DNA from 3 places in the Amycolatopsis sp. NPDC051128 genome. Region 3 is predicted to be linked to each of the others. Evidence: riboswitches for the same ligand, from Rfam matches in the RefSeq annotation. Region 3 holds a riboswitch; each other region holds the start of a gene.
What was found. Region 3 has a riboswitch for S-adenosylmethionine ahead of AB0M82_RS27185 (ATP-binding cassette domain-containing protein). Riboswitches for the same ligand answer to the same signal wherever they lie in the genome.

Region 1 (2,257 bases), on a different contig from region 3:
GTCGGCCGGGTTGCCGATCGCCAGCGAGCGGGCGATCGTGTCCGGCTTCACCGGCTGGACCACGTCGTGGCCGGCGCGGAACGCGGTCGACACCGGCGAGCAGCCGGTGGCCTGCGCGCCGAACACCTTGTACGGGCTGGCGTCCACGAGGCCGAGCTGGCCCAGCTCGCGGAAACCCTTGTCCACCTTGGTCAGCTGCGAACCGGAGGCGATCGGCACGACGATCTGCGGCGGGATGCGCCAGCCGAGCTGCTCGGCGACCTCGAAGGCCAGTGTCTTCGAGCCTTCCGAGTAGTACGGCCGGACGTTCACGTTCACGAACGCCCACTTCGGGTTCTCGCCGGCCAGTTCGGTGGCGAGGCGGTTGACGTCGTCGTAGTTGCCGTCGATGGCGATGAGGTCGCCGTCGTACACCGCGGTGGTCAGGATCTTGGCGCGCTCGAGGGTCTTCGGGATCAGCACGACCGACCGCCAGCCGGCGCGGGCGGCCGCGGCGGCCGTCGCGTTGGCCAGGTTGCCGGTCGACGGACAGGCGAGCACCTCGAACCCGAACTCGCGGGCCGCGGCCAGCGCGACGGCGACGACGCGGTCCTTGAAGGAGTGCGTCGGGTTGCCGGTGTCGTCCTTGACCCAGACGCGCTTGAGGCCGAGTTCCTTGGCGAGCCGGTCGGCCCGGATCAGCCGGGTCGCGCCGGGCTCGGTGTTCGGGATCTCTTCGACGTTGGACGGGACCGGGAGGAGCTTCTTGTAGCGCCAGATGTTCTTGGGGCCGGCCTCGATGTCTTCGCGGCGGACGCGGCCGAAGTCGTAGGCGACCTCGAGCGGCGAGAAGTCCTCGGCGGAGACGAATTCGGGGGCGAGCGGCTGCCGGTGGCCCTCTTCCTTCGACACCAGTTCGACGGCGGGACCGAGATCCGGGGTCTTCGTGGTGGAGGTCGTGCCGAGGGTTGCGGTCATCGCGAGGTTCCTTCCTCATCTGCCCCGCCGAAGCGGGCCGGAATTGGCACCGTGGTCGTCAGCTACCCCGCGATCGCGGGATGACGGGCTGTACGCCGGTTGCCGGGGCTTCGTCGGGCCGTTCCCTCTGCCCCTCTGGATGAGCGGTATTCAGTTGTCGGTGCGCACGCCGGATCAACCCCGGGCTGGCTACCTCGGCTACACCGTACGACATCGCGCTCGAGCCGTGCCACGGTGCCCTCTCGACATCACCGGAGCGGAGGCACGACGGAGCAAGTGAGAGGATTCACCGGTGACCGCGCAAGCCACCGCCCCGGCCCCGCTGCAGCTGGTGCTGGGCGAGGAAGAACTGCTGATCGAGCGGGCCGTCCGGGAGACGCTGGCCGCCGCCCGCGCGAGGGACGCGACGGCCGAGCTGACCCGGGCCCGGGTGTCCGATCTCACAGCGCCCGAGCTGGCGGAACTCGTCAGCCCGTCGCTGTTCAGCGAAGGCCGCGTGATCGTCCTCGAGTCGGCTCAGGACATCTCGCAGGAGCTGGCCGACGCCGTAGCGGCCTACCTCAAGGACCCGGCGGACGGGATCGTGCTCGTCGTCGTGCACACCGGCGGCGGCCGCAGCAAGGCGGGCAAGACGCTCCCCGCCGTGCTGAAGAAGGCCGGGGCCGAGATCACGGAGTGCCCGAAGCTGACCAAGCCGGCCGAGCGCGAGCAGTTCGTGCGGCACGAGGTGCGCCGGGTGAAGGGCAAGATCGACCCGGCCGGGGTGGCAGCGCTGATCGACGCCGTGGGCTCCGACCTGCGGGAACTCTCGTCGGCGGCGACGCAGCTGGTCGCGGACACGGGCGGCACTGTCGACGCCGAGGCGGTCCGGCGTTACCACCGCGGCCGCGCCGACGTGACCGGGTTCGCGGTGGCGGAGAAGGCGGTCAGCGGGGACCGCGCGGCGGCGCTGGAGTCGCTGCGCTGGGCGATGCAGCTCGGCGTCCCGCACGTCCTGGTCGCGGACGCGCTGGCCGACGCGGTCCGCACGATCGCGCGGGTCTCCGGCGCGGGCCGGGGCAACCCTAACCAGCTGGCCGGCGAGCTGGGCATGCCACCGTGGAAGATCCGCAAGGCGCAGGGCCAGTCCCGGGGGTGGAACCCCGACGGCCTCGCCACCGCGATGCGCGTGGTCGCGAGGCTGAACGCCGAGGTCAAGGGCGTCGCGGCGGACCCGGGCTACGCGCTGGAGCGCGCGGTCCTCCAGGTGGCGGCCGCCAAGGGTGACCACTGACCCCGGCATGAAGAAAGCCCCGGCCGA
Region 2 (2,257 bases), on a different contig from region 3:
ATGCCCTCGAGTCCCTTGCGCAGCCGGGTGAGCAGGACCTGCTCGTGCGCCACGACGGCGTCCCAGTTCCGGCTCAGCGTTTCGCAGGCGACACCGAGCGCGTAGACGCCGACTGTGTTGGGCGAGCCGGCTTCGTGGCGCTCGGGCCCGGTGTTCCACACCACCGCGTCCTCGGTGACGAGCTTGGTCGCGCCGCCGCCGGCGAGGTACGGCCGCGCGGCGCGCAGCCAGTCGGCGCGGCCGATCAGCGCGCCCGCGCCGAAGGGCGCGTACAGCTTGTGGCCGGACAACGCCACGTAGTCGACGTCCAGCTCCCGCAAGGAGATCCGGCGGTGCGGCGCGAGCTGGGCGCCGTCGAGCGCGACGCGGGCGCCGTGCTTCCGGGCCACCGCCGCGATCTCCGCCACCGGAAGCAGCTCACCGGTCACATTGGACGCTCCGGTGACGACGACCAGACGCGGTCCCTGCGGGGAATCCGCGAGTGCTTCGTCCACAGCGGACACCGCGGCGAGGCGGGTGCGCGGGGTCGGCAGCCGCCGGACGTTCGGGCCCTGCCACGGCAGCAGCGCGGCGTGGTGCTCGGTGTCGAACACGACCACCGTGGTGTGCCGCGGCAGGCTGCGGGCGAGCAGGTTGAAGGAGTCGGTGGTGTTGCGGGTGAACACGACGGTGTCGGTCCGGCGCGCGTCGACGAACTCGCGCAGGACGTCGCGAGTGCGCTCGTAGAGCCGGGTGGAGACCTGCGACGCGAAGCCGGCGCCGCGGTGGACGCTGGCGTACCAGGGCAGGAACTCGTCGACGGCGCTCCGCACGGCGTCGAGACAGGGCGCGCTCGCGGCGTGGTCGAGGTTGGCGTAGCCGACGTCCCCGCCGGTGACGAGCGGAACACGCAGCGACGCGCCGGCCACGGCTGGGATGCCTTGCGCGGCAACGACTTCAGCGCGATTGACGCGGCCGGTTCCGGCGGGGGTCGTGGTGCTGGTGCGGTCGATGGCGAGAGTCATCGATGCCTCCTCGGCAGTCCGGGGGACCCCCGGCGAGGGGCCCGCGCTTGCCTGTCGCACTGCGCGACCGGCCCGGTCTTCACCCGGGGCACCCCACCGCGGTAGGAGGGTTGCCGGCCAGCAAGCCGGGGCTTCGCGCTGGCACTCATGACCTGGCACAGAAGGTAACCGAGAAGCCGCCCGACGGCAAACCCGCCCCACATTCTGAGACGCCGCTCACAGGCGGCACGGTTCCGGCTTGGCGCGATACCCGGCTCAAGCACCGGACAGGGAACGTTCGTGCCGTCCATCCAGGTACGCGGCCGAGGGCGAGTCGTCCGATCGGTCACGGCCCGGCCACGACCACGAACGGGCTAACGGCCGGACTCGCCCTTCCAGCGGGCCAGCCGCCCGGCCCGGTCGACGGCGCGGAGCCGGCGTTCGACATCGTCGCGGACGCTGCTCGTCGTGACGACCAGTAGCTGGTCGTGCTCCTGCAGCCGGCTGGTCTTCTGCGGCGTGAAGCCCGCGCCGTCGCGCACGACCAGGCTGATCGTCGCCCCGACCGGCAGCCGCAGCTCGGACAGGTACACGCCGTGCAGCTTCGACCCGGGGTGGATCCGGACCTGCAGCAGCTCGGCGCCCAGTTCGTCCAGCGGCGCGGAGTCGACCTCGATCTCGTGCGCCTCGGACTTCTTGGCCAGCCCGAGCCGGCGCCCGAGCGGCCCCAGCGTCGCGCCCTGCAGCAACGTCAGCACGATGACCAGCACGAACACCGCGTCGACCAGCCGCTGCGCGCCAGGCAGCCCTTCCGAAAGCGGGATCATCGCGAGCACGATCGGCACCGCGCCGCGCAGCCCGGCCCACGACAGGAACGCCTGTTCCCGCCACGGCAGCCGGAAGGGCGCCAGCGACAGCACCACCGAGATCGGCCGGGCCAGCAGCAGCACGACCGCGGCGGCGACCAGGCCCGGCAGCACCGCGTCGAGCAGTCGGCCCGGCGAGGCGAACAGCCCGAGCAGCACGAACAGCCCGATCTGCGCGAGCCAGCCCAGCCCTTCGGCGAACGACAGGGTGTCCGAGCGGTGCGGCAGCCGCGAATTGCCGAGCACCAGCGCGGCGACGTAGGTCGCGAGCAGCCCGGACGCGTGCAGCAGCTGCCCGGAGGAGTAGGCCACGACGCACACCGCGACCGTGGCGAGCGGGTAGAGCCCGGTCGCCGGCAGCGCGGCGCGGCGCAGCGCGATCCCGCCGAGCCAGCCGAAGGCGAGCCC
Region 3 (2,257 bases):
GCGGACGCCGAGGCGGAACCGGCCGACCGGGGTGTCGCCAATCCGGGTCAGGCCGCCGCCGATGGTGGCGAACTCGACGTCGAAGCGGCCGGCGGCCTCGGGCAGCAGCGCGCCGACCGACGCGAAGCCGACCAGCACGACGTCGGCCGAGCGGTCGTAGCGCGCCGCCTGCGCGCGGGAGGTCTCGATCGCCGGCAGCAGCGCCTGCGCGGTGCGGCTGCTGGGGTCCGAGATCAGGTCGAGCACCGTGCCGCGCTCGACGACCGTGCCGTCTTCGAGCACCGCGACGTCGTCGCAGACCCGGCGGACCACGCCCGCGTCCGGCGTCGTGAGCACGACGGTGACACCCAGCTCGGAGCGTGCCCGGTCGAGGACGGTCAGCACCGCGCCGGCCTCCTCCGGGTCGACGCCGGCGGTCGGGTCGTCGGCGAGCAGCACCGCGGGGCCCGCGGCCAGCGCCTTCGCCACCGCGACGCGGCGGAGCTGACCGGCGGTGAGCTCGCCGGGACGCTGTGCGGCGCGCGGCGTCAGGCCCACGAGGTCGAGCAGCGAGCCGACCCGGCTGCGGCGCTGCGGGCCGTCGACGCCGAGCTGCTCGAGCGGGGAGGCGATGTTGCCGGCGATGGTGCGCTCGGCGATCAGCTCCGGCTTCGTGGAAACGACACCCAGTTGACGGCGGATTTCGCGGAGCCGGCGGCCGTCGAGAGTGCCGGTGTTGAGGCCGTCGAGCCGGACGACGCCGCGGTCGGGGCGCTCCTGCAGCGCGATGCACCGGGCGAGGACGGACTTGCCGGAGCCGGCCGGGCCGACCACGCCGAACAGCGAGCCGGCCTGGACGTCGACGCTCACGTCGTGCAGCGCGACGACCGGATTTCCGTTGAGGGCAAAGGACTTGGACAGATTTTCGACGGTGATCACGAAGGCTCCAGAAAACAGGGCGACGCCACACGTGGGCGCGCCCGGCCGCAAGCGAATGTCCGTCCGCTATGGACGGTGCGTGAAGAAGGGTGGGACGGCTCGGACTAGCTCAACGGGAGCGTCGACATGCGGTCACGGAGCGGCGGCCTTCGTCGACAACGCGACGCCTGGTCAGCAGCAGGGGGCGAGCTACCCTCTTCATCGAACACGGCCTCCATCGGTCCTGGCGGTAGCACCTGCCCTGTGGAGGGTGGTTGCTGCGACTTCGGCGAGCCAGGTCTCTCAGTCGCTCGGGATGGACGTACTGAGTAAAACCGATCCCGAGGAGCGAAAGCAAGCCTGTCGGCCCAGATCACACGACTGGCGGTGTCCGAATCGCGGGATCGAGCGCGACGAGGGGTATTTTCGCCGCCTCCACTGTGGAGATACCGCGGGGCTAACGCGCGGCGGCGAGCCGGGCGAAGGCGTGCACGTCGAGCTGCTCGCCGCGGGTTTTGGGGTCGATCCCGGCGGCCGCGAGCAGCTCCCCGGCGCGCTCGGCCGAGCCGGCCCAGCCCGCGAGCGCGGCGCGGAGCGTCTTCCTGCGTTGTGAGAAGGCGGCGTCCACCAGCCCGAAGAGCCGCTCCCGGTCCTCGGACGCCGGCACGTCGCCGCGTTCGAAGGCGACGAGCGCGGAATCGACGTTCGGCACCGGCCAGAACACCGAGCGCGGCACGGCGGCGACCTTCCGCGCGCTGCCGTACCAGGCGAGCTTGACGCTCGGCACGCCGTAGATCCGGCTGCCCGGCCCGGCGGCCATCCGATCGGCGACCTCGGTCTGGACCATGACGAGGCCGCGGCGCAACGACGGCAGCTCGGCCAGCAGGTGCAGCACCACCGGCACGGCGACGTTGTACGGCAGGTTGGCGACGAGGGTGGTCGGCTCGGCGGGCAGGTCCTTCGCGGTGATGCGCAGTGCGTCGGCCCCGACGACGGTCAGCCGTCCGGCCGCCTCGGCTCCCCGCTCGTCGACGGTCTTCGGCAGCCGTTCGGCGAGCACCGGATCGATCTCGACGGCCACGACGCGCGCCTCGGTGGCGAGCAGCCCCAGCGTCAGCGACCCGAGCCCGGGCCCGACCTCGAGGACGACGTCGTCCCGGCCGACCCTGGCGAGCTCGACGATCCGGCGGACGGTGTTGGGATCGTGCACGAAGTTCTGTCCGAGCTTCTTGGTCGGCCGCACGTCCAGCTCGGCCGCCAGCCCGCGGATTTCGGCAGGTCCCAACAGTTCAACCACCGGACGAGCCTACCCAGGGGGTCGGCCGACGCACCTGGACGGTCGGTTCACGTACCCAGAGGG

Region 1: it holds a riboswitch for S-adenosylmethionine, as region 3 does, so the genes downstream of both, thrC (threonine synthase) here and AB0M82_RS27185 (ATP-binding cassette domain-containing protein) in region 3, are expected to answer to the same signal.
Region 2: it holds a riboswitch for S-adenosylmethionine, as region 3 does, so the genes downstream of both, AB0M82_RS02485 (aminotransferase class V-fold PLP-dependent enzyme) here and AB0M82_RS27185 (ATP-binding cassette domain-containing protein) in region 3, are expected to answer to the same signal.

Annotation. Positions count from the first base shown of each region.
Region 1 covers NZ_JBFBBN010000038.1:51,845-54,101, forward strand. Annotated here, with positions in the region: gene thrC (threonine synthase) at 1-957, opposite strand, end outside; SAM riboswitch class I at 970-1,103, opposite strand; gene holA (DNA polymerase III subunit delta) at 1,250-2,230, shown strand.
Region 2 covers NZ_JBFBBN010000002.1:87,938-90,194, forward strand. Annotated here, with positions in the region: gene AB0M82_RS02485 (aminotransferase class V-fold PLP-dependent enzyme) at 1-1,004, opposite strand, end outside; SAM riboswitch class IV at 1,043-1,157, opposite strand; gene AB0M82_RS02490 (potassium/proton antiporter) at 1,358-2,257, opposite strand, start outside.
Region 3 covers NZ_JBFBBN010000030.1:206-2,462, forward strand. Annotated here, with positions in the region: gene AB0M82_RS27185 (ATP-binding cassette domain-containing protein) at 1-918, opposite strand, end outside; SAM riboswitch class I at 1,130-1,220, opposite strand; gene rsmA (16S rRNA (adenine(1518)-N(6)/adenine(1519)-N(6))-dimethyltransferase RsmA) at 1,355-2,194, opposite strand.